Regions from separate parts of the Georgenia wangjunii genome, predicted to be linked through region 2. Evidence: riboswitches for the same ligand, from Rfam matches in the RefSeq annotation. Region 2 holds a riboswitch; the other holds the start of a gene.
What was found. A riboswitch is a leader RNA that binds a small molecule or an ion and turns the genes downstream of it on or off. The one in region 2 is predicted to bind ZMP and ZTP.
Positions count from the first base shown of each region.

Region 1 (4,183 bases), on a different contig from region 2:
GGCCACGACGTCACGCTCGTCGGCCGCCCGACCCCCGCCAGCGAGGTCATCCTCCGCGGGACGCCCGGCGCCGGCGGGTGGACGGCGCTCTACGTCGAGCCCGGTCCGGACGGGGCGGGCGCCGTGCTCCGGGCGGGCTTCACGGTCGACGCGCCCCGCGACGTCGGCGCGCTCCGCAAGGCGCTCGGCGGCGCTGCGTACCCTCGCATCGACCGGACCAACGCCGCGGATCCCGCGGTGCCGCTGCGCCGGTCCCTGCGCTGAACACACCGATCCCCCTCCCCGGTGGAGGCGAGTCGGGAGGGGCCCGGGGCGACCCGGGCGGACGCTCAGTGGGCGAAGTGGCGGGTGCCCGTGAGGTAGAGCGTCACGCCGGCGGCCGCCGCGGCGGCGATGACCTCCTCGTCGCGGACGGACCCGCCGGGCTGGACGACGGCGCGCACGCCAGCGTCGAGGAGCACCTGGAGCCCGTCCGCGAAGGGGAAGAACGCGTCCGAGGCGGCGACGGCGCCGCGGGCCCGCTCGGCGCCCTCGGCGAGGGCGTTGGCCCGCTCGACGGCGAGGCGGCAGGAGTCGACGCGGTTGACCTGCCCCATCCCCACCCCGACGGACGCGCCGTCGTCGGCGAGGAGGATGGCGTTGGAGCGCACCGCACGCACGGCCCGCCACGCGAAGGTGAGGTCGGCGAGCGTCGCGTCGTCGGCCGGCTCGCCGGCCGCGAGGGTCCACCCGGCCGGGTCGTCCCCGGGGGCGTCGACGAGGTCCGCCGCCTGCATGAGGAGGCCGCCGCTGATGGCGCGGGTCTCGACGGCGGCCGGCGCCCCCTGGGGCATCCGGAGCAGCCGGACGTTCTTCTTGCGGGTGAGGACCTCGACGGCGTCGGCGTCGAAGTCCGGGGCGACGACGACCTCGGTGAAGACGTCCGCGACCTGCTCGGCCATGGCGCGCGTGACGGGCCGGTTGGCCGCGATGACCCCGCCGAACGCGGAGACCGGGTCGCACGCGTGGGCCTTGGCGTGGGCGTCGGCGACGTCCGCCCCCACGGCGATCCCGCACGGGTTGTTGTGCTTGATGATCGCGACGGTCGGCGCGGCGTGGTCGTTCGCCGCCCGCCAGGCGGCGTCGGCGTCGACGTAGTTGTTGTAGCTCATCGCCTTGCCGTGGAGCTGCTCGGCCTGCGCGAGGCCGGCGGGGCCGCTGGCCGAGGTGTAGAGCGCGGCGCGCTGGTGCGGGTTCTCCCCGTACCGGAGCACGGCCTCGCGCTCCCACGTGGCGCCGGCCCAGCCGGGGAACCCCGTCGGGGCGCCGTCCACCGTGTCGTCCGGGGCGAGGACGTCGCCCATCCACGAGGCGACGGCGGCGTCGTAGCTCGCCGTGTGGCGGAAGGCCTGGGCCGCGAGGGCGCGGCGCTGGGCGAGCGTGAACCCGCCGTCGGCGAGCGCGCGCGCGACGTCGCCGTACGCGGCGGGGTCGACGACGACGGCGACGGAGGGGTGGTTCTTCGCCGCCGCCCGCACCATCGAGGGCCCGCCGATGTCGATCTGCTCGACGCACGCGTCCGCGTCCGCGCCGGAGGCGACGGTCTCGGTGAACGGGTAGAGGTTGACGACGACGAGGTCGAACGCCTCCACGCCGAGCTCGGCGAGCTGGGCGACGTGCTCGGGCTTGCGGCGGTCGGCGAGGATGCCGGCGTGGACCCGCGGGTGGAGGGTCTTGACCCTTCCCTCGAGGCACTCGGGGAAGCCGGTCAGCTCCTCGACGCCGGTGACGGGCACGCCCGCGCCGGCGATGCGGGCGGCGGTCGAGCCGGTCGAGACGATCTCGACGCCGGCGGCGGCGAGGGCCTGGGCGAGCTCGACGAGGCCCGTCTTGTCGTAGACGGAGACGAGGGCGCGGCGGATGGGGTGGGCGTCGGTCATGGCACAACTCCTGGGTCGGACGTCGCTGGACGGACCCAGGCACCCAGGCGCACGGTGCACTGCAAGGGACGTTCCGGTCGCTCCCCGGTGGTCAGGTCCACCTCGTCTCGCCAGTCACGACCTGGCCCGAGTCTAGCGCGACCCGAGACGCACCCGGCGGCCCTCGATGCGCCAGCCCTCGCGCGCGAGGCGGCCGACGTGCTCGACGAGCTGCGCCCGCTCGGCCACCTTGATCCGCTCGGTGAGCGTCTCCTCGGTGTCGTCGTCCTCGACGGGCACGGCCACCTGGGCGATGATCGGCCCGGTGTCCGTCCCGGCGTCGACGACGAACAGCGTCGCACCGGCGAGCCGGACGCCGTAGGCGAGCGCGTCCCGGGGTCCGTGGATGCCGGGGAACGCCGGCAGGAGCGAGTTGTGGGTGTTGACGTAGCGCCCGGCGAAACGCTCGAGGAACGCGGGACCGCAGATCTTGAGGAAGCCCGCCGAGACGACGAGGTCGGGCCGGTGCGCGGCGACGGCAGCGGTGAGGGCGGCGTCCCAGGCGGCGCGGTCGGGGTGGTCGCCCACACGCTCGATGAACGTCGGGATGCCCGCCGCGGCGGCCATCTCGACCCCGCCGGTCCCGGCGCGGTCGGCGCCGACGGCGACGACCTCGACCCCGTACGCGGGATCGGTGGCCGCCTGGAGGAGGGCGGCGAGGTTGGACCCGCCCCCGGACACGAGGACGACGACGCGGCAGCTCGGCACGAGGACGAGCGTATCGGCACGCGGACGCCCCGGTGGATCCCGGCGCTGGTGGGAGGATGGCGCGCATGCGAGACGACGAGCGGCCCACCCCCGCGCGAGGGGCTGCGCCCCCGGACACCGGTGCGCCCGGCAAGCGCCGGCCCCCTACGCCCGAGGAGGCGCGGTCCGCCACGCGCCCAGTCATGTGGTTCTCGCTGCTCCTCCTCGGGGCGCTCCTCTTCCCGCTGCTCACCCTGCCGTGGCCGCTCTCGCTCGGCTCGGGCGTGCTCGCGCTCGCGGCGCTGGGCGTCGGGGTCTACGCGCTCGTCAAGGTCATCCGGGTGCGGGTCGGCGGCATCATCCTTCCCGTCCTCATCGTCTCGCTCCTCTTCGCGGTCTACCTCGTGGTCTCCGCGGTGGTGCAGGCGATCCTGTGGGAGGAGTACGCCGCCTTCCAGGAGTGCGCCGACCGGGCCCTCACGGTGCAGGCCGAGCGCGCGTGCACGGACGGCCTCGAGGATGCGGTCCGGGGCCGGCTCCTCGGCTGACCCGGGCGCTCGCCGCCCGCCCGGGAGGCGACCGGCGGACCTCGCTCGTACGGTGGAAGGACATCTTCCAGAGACGACGAGGAGAGATCATGTCGCACCTGACCGGCAAGCGAGTCGCGTTCCTGCTCACCGACGGCTTCGAGGACTCCGAGCTGACGAGCCCGTGGGAGGCGGTGACCGGGCACGGCGCCGAGGCGGTCCTCGTCTCCGCGAAGACCGGCACGATCACCGGCAAGAACGGGCACGAGGCGAAGGTCGACCTCGAGGTGGGCGAGGCCCGGGCGGAGGACTTCGACGGTCTCGTCCTGCCGGGCGGCGTCGTCAACGGCGACACCATCCGCACCGACGAGCGGGCCGTCGCCTTCACCCGCGACTTCTTCGCCCAGCACAAGCCAGTCGGTGTCATCTGCCACGGCGGCTGGATCCTCACGGACGCGGACGTCCTGCGCGGCCGCACGCTCACGTCCTACCCGAGCCTCAAGACCGACCTCAGCAACGCCGGCGCGACGTGGGTGGACGAGGAGGTCGTCGTCGACCAGGGCCTCGTGAGCAGCCGCACCCCGGACGACCTCCCGGCGTTCAACGACAAGCTCGTCGAGGAGATCTCCGAGGGCGAGCACGCCGGCCAGCACGCCTGAGGCTGCTCAGGCCTCGCCGCTGACCGACGCCCCGGCCCCGGTCGGGGCGTCGGTCCTGTCCGCCCGCTTCCTGGCACGCTCGAGCGCCCGGCGGCGCTGCTCCTTGGCCTCGTCCTCGAGCCTGTCCGCCTTCTCCTGGTCGCGGGTGAGGTTGTCACCCGACTCGGGGTCGAAGACGTGCAGGAGGGCCGGGTCGAACCACAGCTCGGCGACGTCTCCCTCGCGCACGCCGCTCATCGAGTCCAGCGCGACGACGAGCTGGGTGCGCATGCCCTCGCCGTCGAGGTCCCGGTCGAGCTCCTCGAGCTTGTCCCGCACCGCGTCGTGGGTCTCGAACGGGATGTAGGCGTAG
Region 1 is NZ_JAZGON010000014.1:13,067-17,249, forward strand. It holds gene V2J63_RS15130 (NAD(P)/FAD-dependent oxidoreductase) at 1-264, shown strand, start outside; gene purH (bifunctional phosphoribosylaminoimidazolecarboxamide formyltransferase/IMP cyclohydrolase) at 330-1,919, opposite strand; ZMP/ZTP riboswitch at 1,954-2,047, opposite strand; gene purN (phosphoribosylglycinamide formyltransferase) at 2,052-2,666, opposite strand; gene V2J63_RS15145 (hypothetical protein) at 2,732-3,193, shown strand; gene V2J63_RS15150 (type 1 glutamine amidotransferase domain-containing protein) at 3,283-3,831, shown strand; gene V2J63_RS15155 (ABC transporter ATP-binding protein) at 3,838-4,183, opposite strand, start outside.
Region 1: linked by a shared signal. The riboswitch ahead of purH (bifunctional phosphoribosylaminoimidazolecarboxamide formyltransferase/IMP cyclohydrolase) and the one ahead of glyA (serine hydroxymethyltransferase) in region 2 are both predicted to bind ZMP and ZTP.

Region 2 (4,183 bases):
GTGGCACCTGGCCCGACCGTCGGCGGGACGGGCTACCCGTGAGCGCGGTGGCGGTCGCCTGCCGTCGTCGCACTGCGGCGGACGTCGCGCTCCGACGGACGTGGCCTGCGGCGGACGTGGCGCCGCCGAACCGTGCTGTGGCGGCCCGGCGTCGTCAGCGGAAGACGACTGTCCTGCCGCCGTCGAGGAGGACCCGGTGCTCCGCGTGCCAGCGGACCGCCCGGGCGAGCACCCGCCGCTCGACGTCCTCACCGAGCGCGACGAGCTCGGCGACGTCGTCGCTGTGGTCGACGCGCTCGACGTCCTGCTCGATGATCGGCCCCTCGTCGAGGTCGGCGGTGACGTAGTGGGCGGTCGCGCCGATGAGCTTGACGCCGCGCTCGTGCGCCTGGGCGTAGGGGCGTGCGCCCTTGAAGCTCGGGAGGAACGAGTGGTGGATGTTGATGATGCTGCCGGCGAGCTCGCGGCACAGCGGGTCGGAGAGCACCTGCATGTACCGGGCGAGGACGACGAGCTCGACGTCGCGCTCCCGCACGAGCTCGAGCAGGGCCGCCTCTGCCTGCGGCTTCGTCTCCTTCGTCACCGGCACGTGGTGGAAGTCGTAGCCGTAGAAATCCGCCATCGGGGCGAGGACGGTGTGGTTCGAGACGACACCGACGACGTCGATCGGCAGGCGCTCGCTGCGCTCGCGGAAGGCGAGGTCGTTGAGGCAGTGGGCCGCCGTCGAGACGAGGACGAGGGTGCGCAGCGGGCGGCCGACGACGTCGAGGGTGAACGTCATGCCGAAGCCCTGCGCCAGCTCGGCGAGCGCCGCCTCGACCTCGGCGCGCGGCGCGGCGGTCTCGACCTGCACGCGCATGAAGAACAGGCCCGTCGCCGGGTCCCCGAACTGCTGTGACTCGGTGATGTTGCCGCCGTGCGCGGCGAGCAGCCCGGCCACCGCGGCGACGATGCCGGGCTGGTCCGGGCAGGACAACGAGAGCACCAGGTGGGTGCGGTCGGCGTTCGGCAGGCTCATCCGGCCGAGGCTAGTCCACCCGGCTGGCGCCGGGACCCTCGCGCCGCACCGCGGACGTGCTGCCCCTGCCGGGGCCGCGGCACGGACGCGGCGGCCCGGGCCGCGATCCGCGGTGCCGGGGGCGCCGGAGCCGCACCGTGGACCGCGGTCCGCGGCGCCGCTCGGGGTGCAAGGATGGACGCATGGACGACCTGCGCATCGACCTCGTCGACGACACCGCGGCCGGTGAGCTGCTCACGGTGCGGCGCGCCGCGTTCGTCACCGAGGCCCAGATCTACAACGACCCGAACATCCCGGCGCTGACGCAGACGCTCCCCGACCTCCGCGAGGACCTCGCCCGGGCGGACGTCGTCACCCTCGGGGCCTGGCGCGGCACCCGGCTCGTCGGCTCGATCCGCGTCGAGCTCGAGGAGGAGCGCGCGAACCTCGGGCGGCTCGCCGTCGTCCCGGACCTCCAGGGCAAGGGCATCGGCACCGAGCTCCTCATGGCGGTGCTGAACTACCTCCCGGAGCAGACCAAGGAGGTCTGGGTGTTCACCGGGCAGGACTCGAAGCAGAACCTGTCGATGTACGCCAAGCACGGGTACGAGCACCAGTACGACCAGCACACGGGCGACCTCACGTACGCCTACCTGCGCCGGATCCTCGGCGAGGACGAGGACGCACCCGCCGAGGCCTGAGCGCCGGCCCTGGTAGGCCCGGGGGCGCCCAGTTGGTAGGCTCGGTGACCGTCGCGACTGGCGCCTGAGGTGGATCACCACCGGGGAGCGGCAAGGAAGCAGACCTCGCGGTCGCCCGCCTGGGCCGAGGGTCACCCGAGGACGCGTGCGCGGCACGCGTCCAACGTGTGAGCACCCTGCGGAGGAAGCATGAGCCAGAGCACCACGAGCACGACGTCGGTGGCCGACCAGACGCTGTCCGAGCTCGACCCCGAGATCGCGGCCGTCCTCGAGGGCGAGCTCGACCGCCAGCGCGGCACCCTCGAGATGATCGCCAGCGAGAACTTCGTCCCGCGCGCCGTCCTGCAGGCGCAGGGCTCGGTCCTGACGAACAAGTACGCCGAGGGCTACCCCGGCCGCCGGTACTACGGCGGCTGCGAGCAGGTCGACATCGCCGAGAGCCTCGCGATCGAGCGCGCGAAGTCCCTCTTCGGGGCCGAGTACGCGAACGTCCAGCCGCACTCGGGCGCGACGGCGAACGCCGCCGTCCTCCACGCGCTCGCGACGCCCGGGGACACGATCCTCGGCCTGTCGCTGCCGCACGGCGGCCACCTCACCCACGGCATGAAGATCAACTTCTCGGGCAAGCTCTACGACGTCGCCGCGTACGGCGTCGACGAGCACACCCACCGGGTCGACATGGACCAGGTCCGCGAGCAGGCCCTGGCGACCCGGCCCAAGGTCATCATCGCCGGGTGGTCGGCCTACCCCCGCCACCTCGACTTCGAGGCGTTCCGCGCGATCGCCGACGAGGTGGGCGCGTACCTGTGGACGGACATGGCGCACTTCGCCGGTCTCGTCGCCGCCGGGCTCCACCCGAACCCGGTCCCGCACTCCGACGTCGTCTCCACGACGGTCCACAAGACCCTCGGCGGCCCCCGCTCGGGCATGCTGCTGAGCCGCGACGCCGCGCAGTTCGCCAAGAAGCTCGACTCCGCCGTGTTCCCCGGCCAGCAGGGCGGGCCGCTCATGCACGTCATCGCCGCCAAGGCCGTCGCGTTCAAGGTGGCCGCCGGCGAGGAGTTCGCCGAGCGCCAGCGCCGCACCCTCGAGGGTGCGACGATCATCGCCGACCGGCTCCTCGAGCCCGCCGTGCGTGAGGCGGGGGTCTCCGTCGTCACCGGTGGCACGGACGTCCACCTCGTCCTCGTCGACCTGCGCGCCTCCGACCTCGACGGCCAGCAGGCGGAGGACCTCCTCCACGCCGCCGGCATCACGGTCAACCGCAACGCCGTCCCGTTCGACCCGCGCCCGCCCCGCGTCACGTCGGGCCTGCGGATCGGCACGCCGGCCCTCGCCTCGCGCGGGTTCGGCGCGGCCGAGTTCACCGAGGTGGCCGACATCATCGCCACGGCGCTCACCCAGGGCGCCGGCGCCGACGTCGAGGCGCTGCGCACCCGCGTCGCGGCGCTGACGGACGCGTTCGACCTCTACCCGGGCCTCGTGCAGTGACCGCCCAGGTGCTCGACGGCAAGGCCACCGCCGCGACTATCAAGGGCGAGCTCGCCGAGCGCGTCGCCGCCCTGCGTGAGCACGGCGTCACCCCCGGCCTGGGGACCGTCCTCGTCGGCGACGACCCGGGCTCGCGCAGCTACGTCGCGGGCAAGCACCGCGACTGCGCGGAGGTGGGGATCGCCTCGCTGCGGGTCGACCTGCCCGCCACGGCCACCCAGGACGAGATCGAGGACGCCGTGGCCCGGCTCAACGCCGACCCCGCGTGCACGGGCTACATCGTCCAGCTGCCGCTGCCCGCCGGGATCGACACCAACCGCGTCCTCGAGCTCGTCGACCCCGCGAAGGACGCCGACGGGCTCCACCCGACGAACCTCGGCCGCCTCGTGCTCCGGGTCAACGAGCCGGTCACCTCCCCGCTGCCGTGCACGCCCCGCGCCGTCATCGAGCTCGTCGAGCGCCACGGCGTCGACCTCGCCGGCGCGCACGTCGTCGTCGTCGGGCGGGGGACGACGGTCGGGCGCAGCATCGGCCTCCTCCTCACCCGCCGAGCGGTCAACGCGACGGTCACCCTCACGCACACCGGTACGCGCGACCTCGCCGCCCTCGTGCGCCAGGCGGACGTCGTCGTCGCGGCCGCCGGGGTCCCGGGGATCGTCACGGCGGACATGGTCCGCCCCGGCGCCGTCGTCCTCGACGTCGGCGTCTCGCGCGTCGTCGACCCCGAGACGGGCAAGGCGAGCCTGCGCGGCGACGTCGGCGAGGGCGTGGCCGACGTGGCCGGGTGGCTCTCGCCGAACCCCGGCGGCGTCGGGCCGATGACCCGGGCGATGCTCCTCGCGAACGTCGTCGAGGCGGCCGAGCAGGCCGTGGCGGCGGGTTGAGCCGGGGGATGCTCACCGTCGCCACCGTCAACGTCAACGGCGTCCGGGCCGCGTTCACGCGCGGCATGGGCGCGTGGCTCGCCGAGCGGGACCCGGACGTGCTCCTCCTC
Region 2 is NZ_JAZGON010000009.1:9,141-13,323, forward strand. It holds gene purU (formyltetrahydrofolate deformylase) at 155-1,018, opposite strand; gene V2J63_RS12710 (GNAT family N-acetyltransferase) at 1,201-1,698, shown strand; ZMP/ZTP riboswitch at 1,742-1,830, shown strand; gene glyA (serine hydroxymethyltransferase) at 1,888-3,189, shown strand; gene V2J63_RS12720 (bifunctional methylenetetrahydrofolate dehydrogenase/methenyltetrahydrofolate cyclohydrolase) at 3,186-4,073, shown strand; gene V2J63_RS12725 (exodeoxyribonuclease III) at 4,082-4,183, shown strand, end outside.